Regions from separate parts of the Desulfofundulus thermocisternus DSM 10259 genome, predicted to be linked through region 2. Evidence: riboswitches for the same ligand, from Rfam matches in the RefSeq annotation. Region 2 holds a riboswitch; the other holds the start of a gene.

The links. Region 2 has a riboswitch for cobalamin ahead of BR83_RS0107665 (energy-coupling factor ABC transporter permease). Riboswitches for the same ligand answer to the same signal wherever they lie in the genome.
Region 1: it holds a riboswitch for cobalamin, as region 2 does, so the genes downstream of both, thiC (phosphomethylpyrimidine synthase ThiC) here and BR83_RS0107665 (energy-coupling factor ABC transporter permease) in region 2, are expected to answer to the same signal.

The regions. Positions count from the first base shown of each region.
Region 1 covers NZ_JMLG01000002.1:168,733-176,449, forward strand. Annotated here, with positions in the region: gene BR83_RS14890 (MFS transporter) at 1-530, opposite strand, end outside; gene BR83_RS0102865 (methyltransferase) at 796-1,827, opposite strand; gene bzaB (B12 lower ligand biosynthesis ThiC-like protein BzaB) at 1,944-3,218, opposite strand; gene thiC (phosphomethylpyrimidine synthase ThiC) at 3,222-4,520, opposite strand; cobalamin riboswitch at 4,627-4,873, opposite strand; gene BR83_RS0102885 (DUF6125 family protein) at 5,070-5,582, shown strand; gene BR83_RS0102890 (fumarylacetoacetate hydrolase family protein) at 5,617-6,378, opposite strand; gene BR83_RS0102900 (S-layer homology domain-containing protein) at 6,661-7,717, opposite strand, start outside.
Region 2 covers NZ_JMLG01000007.1:31,373-39,089, forward strand. Annotated here, with positions in the region: gene BR83_RS15330 (helix-turn-helix domain-containing protein) at 1-382, shown strand, start outside; gene BR83_RS16935 (CopG family antitoxin) at 407-556, opposite strand; tRNA gene BR83_RS0107640 (tRNA-Arg) at 1,173-1,250, opposite strand; gene BR83_RS0107645 (L-lactate dehydrogenase) at 1,319-2,266, opposite strand; gene BR83_RS15335 (energy-coupling factor ABC transporter ATP-binding protein) at 2,322-3,212, opposite strand; gene cbiQ (cobalt ECF transporter T component CbiQ) at 3,209-3,991, opposite strand; gene BR83_RS15340 (energy-coupling factor ABC transporter substrate-binding protein) at 3,978-4,316, opposite strand; gene BR83_RS0107665 (energy-coupling factor ABC transporter permease) at 4,313-5,062, opposite strand; cobalamin riboswitch at 5,432-5,654, opposite strand; gene groL (chaperonin GroEL) at 5,753-7,372, opposite strand; gene groES (co-chaperone GroES) at 7,432-7,717, opposite strand, start outside.

The DNA.
Region 1 (7,717 bases), on a different contig from region 2:
ATCTTCGGGTTAATTTTGCTTTTTTTAACGGCACTTTCCTTGAAAGCCAGGGAAAGGACCAGGGCCACCAGGCAGCAGATGGAGCTGGTGATAAAGAGCAGGTGGAATTCCTTCAACAGCGCCGCCCCCAGAGCGCCGAAGATCCAGCCCAGGGAGCCGTAAGAGCTATATTTGCCCATATCGGCGCCGGACTCAAAGGCGTAAGCAATCAAGGCCGCGGTGGCAATTCCCAGGGACAGGCCCACGGCCGAACGCACCACGATCAAAACGAAAAGATTTTGAACCAACAACTGGGCGGCAAAGGTCACACCGCTGGCGGCCAGCCCCAGGCGCACAAACAAAAGCCTTCCCAGCGAGTCGGATTTCCAGCCGCAAAACAGGGAAGAAAATAAAAAAGCCGTCCCGTAAGCCGCCCCCACCAGGCCGATCTGCCAGTCCCTGGCCCCCAGCTGGGCCCCCAGCAGGGGGATGAAGATAAGGGAACCCTGCACGGCAAAATTGAGCAGGAAATTGACCAGGCTGATGAACATCAGATGGGATCTTCCTTGTTCAGTGGCACTTGCTACAGGTTCCAAAAAACACGCCTTCTTTCTGCCGTCAAGCCTTACGTAACGCTTTTATTTTACAGTTACATAAAACAATTTTACTCCCTGCCGGCAAATAGTTCATGGGAAATACAGGCCCCGCTGCCGCTGCCACCGGCTGTAACCGAAAAAAAAGCCGCCTTCAGGCAGCTTTGCTAAGAGTTTCTCACGATCTCCTCTATTTCCGCGTTTCCCGCTGCCACAAAGAAGGTCATTCCCCCTGAAAGCAGCGCCCGGGAGCTTTTCTACCCCTTAACAGGCCGCTGCCTGCAGTCAGCGGGTGGTAAGTCACATCCTCAAAACCGGCGTCCTCCAGCCAGCTGCCCATTTCCTGCACGCTGTACACCCGGCCGGTAAGGGTGCCCACCAGCATGTTCAGGTCAAAGAGGGCGGCCTCCAGGGCAGGATCTTCCGCCAGTACATAATCGTGAATCACCACCTGCCCGCCCGGGCGCAGGGCCCGGAAGACCCGTTCCATGAGCTGCCGGTTGGTGGCGGCGTCATAAATGTGCACCACATTGGAGGCCAGGACCAGGTCGTAAACCCCTTCGCCCAGCTCGTCCCTGGTGAAATCCCCGGCACATAGCTCCACCCGGTCCAGAACCCCCGCCGCTTCCATCAATTCCCGGGTGATCTCCAGGGTGGGAGCCAGGTCCAGGATGGTGGCCCGGGCCCCGGGCTCTTTCTTCAACAGGGCAACGGTATACACCCCGGGCCCGCCTCCCAAATCCAGTAAGCGTTCGCATCCGCTTAAATCCAGCACGGCGGCCATCTGCTCCGCTTTGAGCCGGGCCCGGTCCCCCATGGCCAGGATGTAGTCCCGCAGGCGCTCTTCATAGTTCGCCCGTTCCACGGCCTCGAAACCCACCGGGCGGCCGGTGCGCACGGCCTCGCCCAGCCGGGACCAACCCTCGGCCAGGTTGGCAAAGTGGTGCACCGCATGGCCCAGGTAGGCATCCCTTCCCCGCACCAGATGGCGGCTGGCCAGTGGGGCGTTGCGGTAAAACTCGCCCTCCCTTTCCACCAGCCCCAGGCCCTCCAGGGCAACCAGCAGGCGGGCGGTGGCTTCCGGGTGGGTGCCCAGGGCCGCGGCTACCCGGGCGGGAGTTTGGGCGCCCCGGGCCAGGACGTCGAAAAGGCCCAGGTCCACGGCCGTAAAAAGCACCTGAGCCGCCCAGTGGCCGCGGCAAATATGCAGTATATACCAGCCGCCGGAAGAAGAACGCGCTTCATCGCTACACATTTACACGTCACCTCGAAAATGCCGTGTTCTAACACTGAACCTGCCATCCCCCGCAGCCCGGGCGGAGGATGCTTTCCGGATACCCTGCCCGGCCAGTGTTCAACTGCCGGATTTTTTCACGGCCGGAAATATTCCCTGACCAGTCGCAGGGCGCATTCATCCCCGCAGGCGCTGCAAGGTTCCCCTTTTTCCTTCTCAAGGTAACAGCGCACCAGGGCCGGGTCGATGGCCAGGCCGGCCACGGCCTCCCGGTCCAGGGAAGCCCGGGCCCGGGCCATTTTCAGGTCCCACTCCCAGGCCCCCCTGACGCCTTTGGCAATGTCGGCAGCGTGGGCGGCAATGCGGGCAGCCATCACCCCCACGCGCACGTCCTCTTCCGTGGGCAGGCCCAGGTGCTCCGCCGGCGTGACGTAGCAGATGAAGTCCGCCCCGGAAGCCCCGGCCAGGGCGCCGCCGATGGCCGCGGTGATATGATCGTACCCCGGGGCCACATCAATGGCCAGGGTGCCCAGGACAAAATACGGGGCCTGGTGGCAGAGCTGCTTCTGCAGGAGCATGGTGGTCTCCACATGGTGGATGGGCACATGCCCCGGCCCCTCCACCATCACCTGCACCCCTTTCTCCCTGGCGCGGGCCACCAGTTCCCCGGCCACCAGCAGGCCCTGGATCTGGGCGCCGTCCAGGGAATCGGCAATGCACCCGGGGCGGATGGCATCGCCCAGGCTCAAGGTTACGTCGTACTCCCGCAGGATGTCCAGCACCCGGTCGAACTCCTCATAAAGGGGATTTTCTTTCCGGTTGTGCAGCATCCAGCCGGTGAGGAAGGCGCCGCCCCGGCTCACGATGTCCGTCACCCGGCCGGTTTTCTGCAGGCGCTCCACCACCTCAAAATTGAGGGCGCAGTGAATGGCCATGAAATCAATGCCCGCAGCCGCCTGCTTTTCTATGGCTTCAAACATGTCCTCCGGGGTCATGGCCACAATGCCGCCCCTCTTCTCGATGGCCTCAATGCCCGCCTGGTAGATGGGCACGCTTCCCACGGGAACCGTGGCCCTTTCCAGGCTAACGCGGCGCATGCCGTCGATGTCCCCCCCGGTGGAGAGGTCCATAATGGCATCGGCCCCGGCGGAAATGGCCACCTCGATCTTGCGGGCCTCCATTTCCGGGTCGTCCCGGTCGCTGGAGGTGCCAATGAGGGCATTCACCTTGGTCCGCAGGCCCCGCCCGATGGCGCAGGTCCGGATCCCTTTCCGCAACCTGTTTTTCGGGATGACGATGGTACCGGCGGCCACCCCGGCCCGGATGAATTCCGGGTCCACTCCCTCCTGCCGGGCCGCCTCCTCCATTTCCGGCGTAATAAAGCCCTTCCTGGCTGCCAGTAACCGGGTCATAACCTAACACACCCCCTGCTCTTTGCCCAGATATTCCCCGACCACCTGCATGGCGCAGTACCTGCCGCACATGGCGCAGGCCCGGTGGGAACCATGGCTGCGTTCCCGGCGCAGGGCATCGGCCCGGAGGGGATCAATGGCCAGCTCGATCTGCCTGTCCCAATCCAGGGCCTTGCGGGCCCGGGACATTTCCAGGTCCCACTGCGCCGCCCGGGGCTCCCTGGCCACGTCGGCCGCATGGGCGGCTATGCGGGCGGCGACCACCCCTTCCCGCACCTGCTCCACACCGGGCAGTCCCAGGTGCTCCGCGGCGGTGACGTAACAGAGAAATTCCGCTCCGGCCCAGGCCGCCAGGGCCCCGCCGATGGCTGCAGTAACATGGTCGTACCCCGGGGCGATGTCCGTAACCACCGGGCCGAAGACAAAATAGGGTGCCCCGTGGCAGAGCTGCTTTTCCAGCTGTACGGTGGCCTTCAGGTGCCCCAGGGGGACGTGCCCCGGTCCTTTGACCATCACCTGCACCTGCTGCTGCCGGGCCCGGGCCACCAGTTCCCCCAGCACCACCAGCTCCTGCACCTGGGCCGCGTCCAGGGAATCGGCCAGGCAGCCCGGACGCCAGCCGTCGGCCAGGCTCAAGGTAACATCATAGCGGCGGCAGATCTCCAGCAGCCGGTCGAAATGCTCGTAAAGGGGATTTTCCTTCTGGTTGTAAATCATCCAGCCCATTAAGTGGCTGCCCCCGTGACTGACCAGGTAATCGACGCGGCGGTGTTTCTTTGCCGCCCGCAGGGTCTGCCACGTGGTGGCACAGTGCAGGGCCAGAAAATCCACCCCGTCGGCCGCCTGCCGCTCGATGACCTCGAACATCTCGTCCACCTTCATTTTGACCGCCGCCCCGTACTTCTCCCGGGCTTCCGCCAGGGCCTGGTACACGGGCAGGGTACCCACGGGCGTGGTGGTTGCGGCCAGCACAGCCCGCCGGGCACCGTCTATATCCCCATATACGCTCAGGTCCATGACGGCGTCCGTCCCGGCTTCCACGGCGGCGCGCACCTTGGCCACCTCACCTTCAATGGTATCACCGGGCCCCGCCAGGCCCACGCTGGCGCTTACCTTCACCCGAAGTCCTGTTCCGATGCCCACGGGATTGATGTTCTTTCTCCTGCGGTTGCGGGGAATGACAATGGTGCCTTCCGCCACCCCCCGGCGGATAAATTCCGGGTCCACCCCTTCCCGGCCGGCCACCCTTTTCATTTCCGGGGTAATTTCCCCGGCCAGGGCCCTGGCCATTTGCGTCGGCATTTATAACCACCTCCAGGCAGGTAAAATAAAAAGTCCCCAGCCAAAAACTTTCTGGCTGAGGACTTTACCATCATCCTCCGCGCACGGCTGCCCTTTCGCGCGAGGGCGACCACACTTCAAACAGGCAGGTCTCCTGGCTAACGGATCATTGCCCTTCCCCCCGGCCTTCCCGGCCGGCGTTCAACCGCGCTGCTTTTCTTACCTGCAGCTGTACACGGTGAATGCCTGCGACCAGTGACCGGGACAAGCTCCCCGACTACAGTGGCGGGACCGCGCCGTTTCCGGGTGGTATGCCACCCGTCCGGACTTCCCTATTCTCCCCTTCATGGGGCACCTGTTTGACTATTCAATTATCCAGGGTCTATTTTAACACAGCCGGCCCGGGGCGGGCAAGAAAAATTTTCCGTGAGATTCAAAATCAACCCCTCCGGCGGGCCGGGAAACCGGTTATGATTTACCAACCGCGGCTCTGGAAATGAACACATAAAAATGATATTATTTAAAAAAGATTAACAAATTAATTATTTTAAAGAAAGGTAGGGAGAGGCTATGGCCAACCAGTTTGCCGGGCTTTCCAGGGAAGAACTGCTGGCCGTGCTGAGCGATTTTGCCAAGCGCTGGCTGGCCCACGACGGGCTGTGGTTCCAGGCCGTGGAGCGGGAGCATGGTATGGAGGCAGCCATCAGGGCCGATGCGGCCGCCTGGGAACAATTCACGGTCAATGAAGCCAGGCGGATCATGAAGCTGCACGGCATCCCGGAAAACGGGGGCATCCCGGCATTAAAAAAGGCGCTGGGATACCGCCTGTACGCCCTGCTCAACCGCCAGGAAATTGTCGATGTGGACGAGAACCGGATTATTTTCCGCATGAACGACTGCCGGGTGCAGTCGGCCCGCAAAAGGAAAAACCTGCCCGACTTCCCCTGCAAAACCGTGGGGCTGGTGGAATATACGGAGTTTGCCCGGGCCATCGACCCGCGCATTAAAACCCGCTGCGTCTGCTGCCCGCCCGACGAGCACCCGGAAGAATACTACTGCGCCTGGGAATTCTGGATCGACTGAACGGCTTTCACCCGTGCCGGGCGCCGGCGGTCAGCTAGGCGCCCGACACGATCACATTGGCCAGCCGGCCGATGCCGGATATAACCACCTCCACCTGATCGCCCGGCTGTACCGGCCCCACCCCGGCGGGAGTACCCGTAAGGATGACATCCCCGGGCAAAAGGGTCATAATATGGGAAATAAAACTGACCAGCCGGTATACGGGAAAAATAAGCTGTGAGGTGGAGGAGTGCTGCTTTCTCTCCCCGTTGAGGTAAAGTGAAACTTCCCTGTCCCCCGGATCCAGGCCGGTGACGATATAGGGCCCCAGGGGCAGGAAGGTGTCGAAGGATTTGGCCCGGGTCCACTGCCCGTCCTTTTTCTGGAGGTCCCGGGCAGTAATATCATTGGCGCAGGTATACCCCAGAATGTATTCCGCGGCCTCTTCCTCCTGCACCTGCCAGGCCTTTTTCCCCATCACCACCGCCAGCTCGGCTTCGTAGTCCACCTGCCGGCTCATGGCAGGATAAACAACAGGTTTTCCCGGGCCGGTTACAGCTGTGGGCGGTTTGAGAAACAGCACCGGTTCCTCCGGCAGGGAAAGGCCCAGCTCCAGGGCGTGATCCCGGTAATTAAGCCCCACACATACCGCCTTTGTGGGCAGGCAGGGGGCCAGCAGTTCCACTTCCGCCAGGGCAAACCGCCGTCCCGGAACCGGTTCCAGAGATTGAAAGGGGTCGGCCACAGGCAGAACCGTGTCACCATCAACTATGCCGAAAAAAGTCTGTCCCTCATAATGAAAGCGGCCAATACGCACAAAAAAACACCCCTGTTTACAGCGTTGATTTTCCAGTGTTATTTTACCACAGTCCTGACACTCTTTCACCCGGAGCTCTCACCTTCCGGCAAGGACGAAGGCGGGCCCGGGACCCTGGATAGCCGGGGCCGGCGCCTGAAGAGCGGAGAGCATTATGTAGAGGTAAAGGTTATAAATCCTTTTGCACCGGATGCCCGGCCATAATTCTCCGCCGGTGGCCAGCAACAAAGGGCCGGGTCCCCCGCCACAGCGGAAACCCGGCCCCTCCTGACCGGCCACTACCTAGTTCCCGGAAAGGATATTATCCTGCCCGGGCGCCGGTAATTCTCTGGCTTCTTTTGCTTCAGCCGGCAGTTCAATCTTTACTTCGCCGTAGTCGCACCTGTTCACCTGCACCCGCATTTCCACCAGTTCCACCGGTATGCTTTCCTCGCCCAATTTGTTGTTCAGAGCAACCACGACAAAAGCCTCCCCGCCCCGGGTCAGATAGTCATCGGTGCCGATATAATCCTTGCCCCAGAGGGAAATGGAGCGGACCATCCGGGCAACTGCATCCAGCGCCTTCTCAAATTCCGGCCCGGAAAGCTGTGAACGCATGGATGCAGGCAGGTAGAGCTGGAAGAAAGCGGCCAGATCGTCAATCCGCCCGTAGTAGCCAAGCTCGTACACCGTTTCCCCATTTTTCTGGGTGGTACCCAGGACATGATAATGGAACGCGGATAACAGATCCTCCGGTATCCCCCCGGCACCCATTTGCATTTGTTCCCGCATCATGCCCTCCAGTTCGGGCATGCTCATTTTCACCCATTCGGCCTTCCCCGTTGCCGGGTCGGTTACCTTCATGTATAACTGGCCGTCCACATAATACTGCTCCATTTCCATCGCGGGCAGCTCTCCCCCGGCGTTGCCGGAATTCACAGGCTCAAAGCGGAGCCGGCCGTTCATATACCAGGTGCCGGGGAGAATCATTTTCATTTCCATCTGCCCCGACATCTTCAAAGCCGGTACCTGAGCGGCCATATCCGCCCGCGGCTTTACAGCCAGATCAATGGTGGCTTCCATAGCCATGGTGCGGGCCCCTGTTGCTGCCTGCTGGCTCTTTTTCACCACTTCCATGGCCCGGGGATCGCTGCCGAAGACCCGGGCCAGCAAATCGGCAGCTTCACCCACCGTAACCTGCTCCGCCGGATCCAGTTCTCCGGTAAGCAGACCCTGATCGATCAACCAGTTATAAGGAATAGCCCCCCAATGCGCGGGCTGCAACGGGCTTTTGACTTCAGGCCTGTACAGCGTCCCGGTCAGGCCCAGGGTGCGGGCCACCATCACGGCTGCTTCCACC
Region 2 (7,717 bases):
TTATCTATTCGACTGTATTCCTGCTCCATTCTTTAATAAGTCTTACGCACCTCTTTTTGCTAAGTTATTATCTATATATTCAAAAGCTTTTTCTGATACACTAAAACGCTTTAAAGAATTAAAAACAGATATAAGTAACTTTAGTTTTCCAAAAGTGTTTCAGGATTTTTTTGTTTCAACTTGCGAAAAACAAAGCAAAACTGCTATTACTGAAGAAGAAGTCTTAGACGCTAATTTGAACGTTAATGATAATAATGTGAGTGAGATATCTGAGATAAACATAAGCACAAGCATTTCAGGTGATAAAGCGTCAATTACTATTACTGTCCCCAGGAATAAGGTTGATACTCTTCTTGCTAAAATCCTGAACCTGGTAAAATGAACAAAGCCCGCTGTTTGGCGGGCTTTATTCATTTACGGCTTTCCAGAGAATTTCTCTCATCACCGCCTGGTACTTCATACCTTTTTTATGTGCTAACTTTTTTAGTGCTGCAACCAGGCTGGGTTCCAGGCGTACCGTTACTAACTTTTTGTTTTCGTGCTTCAGCTTCCGCATACAATCACTCTCCTTTCGTAATTTTGGTCCGGGGTCACCCCCTTAAAGACAAAACCCCCGCCAGCCGCCCTTTCGCGGGTACGGCCAGCGGGGTTTTCTGCCGGGCAGGGCCGTCCCTTCCGACCACTACCCCACCTTTTTCGTGCAACCGGGGCGGTTTTTGGCCCAACCCACCCCCTGTTTTGACCAAACCGGGCCTGTTTTTGGGCCAACCGGGACCGGTTTTAACTCAACCATGCCCGGTCTCCGGCCCGGCCGTTTTCACCACGACCGCCGCCCCTGCCTGCCCGTTCCGGTGTCCGTTTTGCCCTGTCCGCTGCTCTTTTTCGGCCCACCCCGGCCCCAAAGACAAAAGACCCGCCCACGGCTCCCAAAAGGCCGCGGGCGGGACTCTTGCCCCTCTGCACTCAATCTTACGCCCGATTTCTCCCTAAAGCTCCCTAAATCTCCGTTTTTGTTTGTCTGAATTTTTGTCTGACACACCAGGTTTTTCCTTCCGGCAACCCCAGGAAACATGCGGGTTTTAGGGGAACCCTACGAAGCCGCCCCCGGCCCTCCCCCGGAAAATTTAAAAACCCGCAAGCCCTTGATTTAACTGGGCCTGCGGGTTTTATCCTGGTGCGCCTGGCAGGAATCGAACCTGCGCAAGACCCGGCTCCGGAGGCCGGCGCTCTATCCTCTGAGCTACAGGCGCATATAAATAACTGCACAAGATATTATACCAAAACCTCAAAAAAAAGCAATAGTAAATTTCTTGGAGCTTCAGGGCAAATCCAGCTGCGCAATAATCGACTGCAGGGTCCGGGCAGAGTGGTGCAGGGCTTCTTCCTCCCGGGCAGCCAGGGGCACGGCCAGCACCCGGGCCCGGCCCTTCCGGTTGACAATGGAAGGAAGGCTGAGACAAACACCGGCGATCCCGTATTCGCCATCCACCAGGCCCGATACCGTGAGGATGGAATTTTCGTCCCGCAAGATGCTCTCGCAGATCCGTTTTACCGCCAGGCCAATGGCATAATAAGTGGCCCCCTTGCGTGCGATGACCTCGTAAGCCGCTTCTCGCACCCGGCGGCTGATTTCCTCCGGATCCAGGCAGGGAACACCGCGCCAGCAGCAGAACTCCTGCACCGGCATACCGGCAATATTGGCCAGGCTCCAGAGGGGCACCTCCGTATCACCGTGCTCGCCCACCACATAGGCGTGAATATTCCTGGGCTCCACCTGGCAGTACTGGCTGAGCAGATAGCGGAACCGGGAACTGTCCAGAACTGTACCGGAACCGATGACCTGCGCCGGAGGCAGGTGGGTCAAGCGCAGTGCCGCGTAGGTGAGGATATCCACCGGGTTGCTAACCATCAGCAGGATGCCGTCATCCTTCAACGGCATGAGGTGTTCAAGGACATCTTTGAGGACAGCAAAATTTCGCTGCACCAGATCCAGCCGTGTCTCGCCGGGTTTCTGGTTGGCCCCGGCGCAAAAGATAACAATATCGGCATCACGGCAGTCCTTATATTCGCCGGCGTAAATGCGGATGGGCTTGATAAACGAAGCGCCGTGGGCCAGATCCATGGCCTCCCCTTCAGCCCGTTCCCGGTTGATATCCACCAGCACCAGCTCACTGACCAGGCCGCTGATCATCACCGCGTAAGCGGTGGCGGAACCAACAGCACCTACCCCCACCACGGCTATTTTACGCTTGTCATCTACAGGCATTTTTCCCCCTCCCCCCTTTATTTTCCCCTCCCTTTTAAAAAATTACTAAAAAAAATTACCCCCGGGGAAAGAGATACACCACAGCCGGTTTTCCCGGAACGTTATTTCCCTTTACCTCCTGGAGGTAATTAAAAAGCTGCTCTTTGGTCCGGGGGAGGGGTAAACCTTCGGGCAGCCATCCCTTGCGGCTCAGCTGTTCAAAAACCTCCACCAGCCAGGGACGGGACAGATCACTCTGCCGCAAAAGCTGTTCGTTACAAAATACTTCACCGGGCAGCCCTTCTCCCACAACGGTACCGCAGCTCATCACATAGACATAGTCAGCCCATGAGTAGGCCAGGTCCACATCATGGGTGGCCAGGACCACTGTAGCACCCTGCCGGTTGATCCGGTCGAAAAGTTCCATTACCTGGCCGGCATGCAGCGGGTCCAGGCCGGCCGTGGGTTCATCACAGATCAACACCTGCGGTTCCATGGCCAGGACACCGGCAAGACAAACCCGTTTCTTCTGGCCGTAACTCAGCAGGTGGGTGGGCTTATCCTTCAGGCCGGTAATCTCCGTGGCCTCCATAGCCGCTTCCACCCGGCGTAACACTTCCTCCCGGGACAAACCCAGGTTCAGCGGGCCAAAAGCAATCTCCTGGACCACACTGGCCGAAAAAAGCTGCATATCGGGGTCCTGAAAAACGATCCCCACGTTCCTGCGCAGCTCCATCAATGAGCGATGATCATAGCGCACCGGCCGTCCGTTAAACAGCACCTGCCCCCTCCCGGGACGCAGTATACCATTGAAATGCAAGAAAATAGTAGTTTTACCGGCCCCGTTGGAGCCCAGCACAGCTATTTTTTTTCCTCTTTCAATGGCCATTGTAGCTCCCCGCAGGGCAGCCGTTCCATCGGAATAGGTAAAATGAACATCCCGGGCTTCCAGTATATTTTCCTTCAAACAGGCCACCTCCAGGTCACCAGGACCAGAACCAGCAGGGTTAAATCCACCAGGGCAATCAGGACCAGGTTCTTTGCGGAAACCGGGCGGGGTTCCTCCCACATCCTTATCTCCCCTGTATAGCCCCTGGCCAGCAGGGCGGTATAAAGGGCCCGGGAACGGTGGTATGACCGGGCAAATAAGTTGGCCACCAGCTGGGCCATTGAGCGGAAAGAAACCCTGATGCCGGCATAACCGCAGCGGGAACCCTGGGAAACATACATCATCCCGGCCGTTTCCATGATTACGAAGATAAAACGGTAGATCAGACCCATCATCTCCACCAGCAGGGCGGGCACCCTCAGCCGGTGCAGGATGGAGATAATCTCCACCATGGGGGTAGTCAGGGATAAAAAGTACAGGCAGGATACCGCCCCCAGGGACTTGGTAAAAATCAGGGCTGCTTGATTTAAAGCGGGCCCGGTCACTCCCAGGGTAACCCCTCCGATAACAAGCCCGTAAACAGCGGGATCGGCCCCCCGGGAGATGGTCAGGGTAACGGCCAGCAGGCCGGCCACCAGGAAACCCAGGGGAAGGAACAGCAGCCGGAAGTAAAAGCGAGCCGGTACGCGGGCAACCATGATTACTGCTGCCGCCGCCAGGCAGGTAACCAGCAGTGGTACCAGGATGGTTGATGCTGCCAGACAGATACCCATGGTCAGGATGGCAAAGGCAAATTTTTCACCGGGGTGCACATGGCGCAGGCTGCTGGTATAAGCATACTGGTCAATCCTGAACAACGGCATCCCTCTCTTTTATCGTTCCCCGCCGGCGTTCCTGCCCGGTACCCTGTTCCCTGCGGCCCCGGTAGAATCCGATGAAATAGCCGATAAATCCGGCGCCCAGCGCTGCCTGCAGGGCAAAAAGCAGGCTTTCAATTTCCCCGCTGGGCGGCTCCCATACGGATTCGAACCAGGGCTGGTAATCCGGCTGCAGTTCTCCAATTACCTCTTCGGCCTGCTCATCGGCCCCTCCAAATTCAGCATTTTTATTTACCAGGAGAGGAAAAACAGCCAGAGCCAGAACAACCAGAATCAACAGCAGGTTCTTTAAACCGGCTTTCATCTCCACACCCCCCGGGATAAAACTCGCAACTGTTCCAGTTCCTGGCGGTTATGGGCCAGCAGAAAGTTAAAAACAATAATGGTCAGGATCCCCTCGCTGACAGCCAGCGGCACCTGGGTTATGGCAAAGATGCCCATAAACTTGACCATGGCTGCCATTACTCCCCCGTCAGGGGCGGGAAAAGCCAGGGCCAGCTGTACGGAGGTGGTAACATAGGTCAGGAGATCGCCCAAAAAGGCGGCCAGAAACACCGACAGCCAGCGGGGTAAAGACAGCCTCTCCCCCAACCGGTATATGGCACAGGCCACCAGCGGGCCGACCACCGCCATGGAAAAGGTGTTGGCCCCCAGCGTGGTCAGGCCCCCATGGGCCAGCAGGACCGCCTGAAAGAGCAGCACAATGAAGCCAAGAACACACATTACCCAGGGACCAAAAAGTATGGCTCCCAGACCCACTCCGGTGGGGTGAGAACAGCTGCCGGTAACGGAAGGAAGTTTCAACGCTGAAAGCACAAAAGCAAAGGCACCGGCCAGCCCCAGGAGCATTTTTACCCCCGGATCGACCTTTACGGCCCTCTGGATGGACAGCAGGCCGGCAATGAAGAAAGGCAGGGTCAGGACATACCAGAACAGGCTCCATTTTAAGGGAAGAAATCCCTCCATTATGTGCATAGCCCAGGCATTTTGCTGGGGAAAGCAGAGGAGCAGGAGAAGGGCAAATATAAGGGTACATGTCCGCTCTTTCATCAGCATCCCTCCCGTAGCAAGGTAACCGTTTAACAGGCGTCCAACCGGTACATGAAAACCCCCGGATCACTTCCGGGGGTTACAAACACAAAAAGGACATGCTGCACCGCTCCCCCGGTTCAGGATAGAGGAGTGGAATAGGCATGCCCCTGGCTGCCCACGGATCATGGCCCCTCCAAGTCACCTAATTGAAGAGGCTCTCCGGGCAGTGGACTGGTAACCCTTTAAGCTTTATCCCTCGGGATAAAGCACCTATTCCCGGTATATAAATGGAAAATTAATAGGAAAATTAATAACCCCTGCTAGTCCGGGTGCAGGGGTGAAAACGCCGTCTTTAACTCTTTCACCTCCCCATGGACCGTAGGTACAAACGGTGAAATGGAACGGGCAGGTTTCCTGGCTCATGGATCATCGCTTTAACCACGCCTTCCCAACCGGACACCCACCAGCAACTGCTAACCGGTCACTGCAAGTGCCCGACCAGTGGCATTGTGTGGCCAGCTCCCCATTCACAGTGGCGGCACCGCGTCAGATTTGCACTGACTTCCCTCTATCCCTTGAAAAAGGGAGCACCCGTTCAATTATTCAATTGCCTAAATTATAACACAACAGGTATATGCTGTCCAGAAGGATGCTGGAAAAATGAAATGGCCCTGCCTTTCAAGGCAGGACCGCTTATTTTCCCGGTTATTACATGGGAGGCATTCCGCCGCCCATACCGGTGTCTTTCTCTTTCTCCGGCTTCTCCGCCACCAGGGTTTCGGTAGTCAGGATCATGGCGGCAATGGAGGCAGCGTTCTGCAGGGCGGAACGGGTTACCTTGGCCGGGTCCACAATACCGGCTTCGATCATATTCACATACTCGCCGGTCAGAGCGTTGAAGCCCATGCCATCGGGAAGGGCCTTGACCTTCTCCACCACCACAGAGCCTTCCGCACCGGCATTGTTGGCAATCTGCCGCAGCGGTTCTTCCAGAGCCCGGCGCACAATGTCCACCCCGGTCTTCTCGTCCAGGCTGCTGGTTTCAATGTTATCCAGGGCCTTAATAGCCGCCACGTAAGCCACACCACCGCCGGAAACAATACCTTCTTCCACGGCGGCCCGGGTGGCGTTCAGGGCGTCCTCAATGCGCAGCTTCTTCTCTTTCATTTCAGTTTCCGTAGCCGCACCAACCTGGATGACCGCTACGCCGCCCGCCAGCTTGGCCAGGCGCTCCTGCAGTTTCTCCCGGTCAAAGTCGGAGGTTGTTTCTTCAATTTGCTTCTTAATGGAAGCAATGCGGGCGTTGATCTTGTCCTGGGAGCCGGCACCGCCGACAATAATGGTCTCTTCCTTCTTCACCCGGACCTTGGAAGCCCGGCCCAGCATGTCGATAGTAGCCTTGTCCAGCTTGAGGCCCAGCTCCTCGCTGATTACGGTACCGCCGGTGAGGATGGCGATATCCTCCAGCATGGCCTTGCGCCGGTCACCGAAACCGGGGGCTTTGACGGCCACACAGGACAGGGTACCGCGCAGCTTGTTCAGCACCAGGGTGGCCAGGGCCTCACCTTCCACATCCTCGGCAATAATCAGCAGCGGCTTGCCCGCCTGCACGATCCTTTCCAGGATGGGCAGCAGATCGGCCACGGCGCTGATCTTCCGGTCAGTAATGAGGATGTAGGGATCGTTGAGGATAGCCTCCATTTTCTCGGTATCGGTAACCATGTATGGGGATATGTAACCCCGGTCGAAATTCATCCCTTCCACCACTTCCAGGGTGGTGCCGATACCCTTGGATTCCTCGACGGTAATTACTCCGTCCTTGCCCACCTTTTCCATGGCTTCAGAGATCAATTCGCCGATGGACGGATCGTTGGCCGATATGGAAGCTACCTGAGCGATGGCCGCCTTGCTTTCCACAGGTTTAGCAGCAGCCTTGATGGCCTCCACGGCTTTTTCCACCGCTTTTTCAATGCCCCGCTTGATAATCATCGGGTTGGCTCCGGCAGCCACGTTCTTCAAGCCTTCCCGGACAATGGCCTGGGCCAGCACGGTAGCGGTGGTGGTACCATCGCCGGCCACGTCGTTGGTCTTGGTGGCCACTTCTTTAACCAGCTGGGCGCCCATATTTTCAAAGGGATCGGTTAATTCAATTTCCCGGGCGATGGTCACACCGTCATTGGTGATCATGGGAGAACCAAACTTTTTCTCCAGCACCACGTTACGGCCTTTTGGTCCCAGGGTAACCCGTACCGCTTCGGCCAGGGCATTAACGCCCCTCTCCAGGGCACGGCGTGCTTCTTCCCGGAAAATAATCTCTTTACCAGCCAATTTCCTCGACCTCCTCAGATATCAGATGTTTAATTATGTCTCCTTACACCAGCAAAAACCTACTTTTCAATAACCCCAAGGATGTCGGCTTCCCGCATGATCAGGTATTCTTCGTCATCTATCTTGACCTCATTACCGGCATATTTGGAGAACAGGACCCTGTCCCCCACCTTGAGGTCAACAGGTACACGGGTGCCATTATCCAGCAGGCGACCGGGACCTACCGCTATTACTTCCCCTTCCTGGGGCTTCTCCTTGGCGGTTTCAGGCAGCACAATGCCTCCCTTGGTCTTCTCCTCGCTGGGCAGCGGCTTGACAACCACCCGTTCACCCAATGGCCTGATT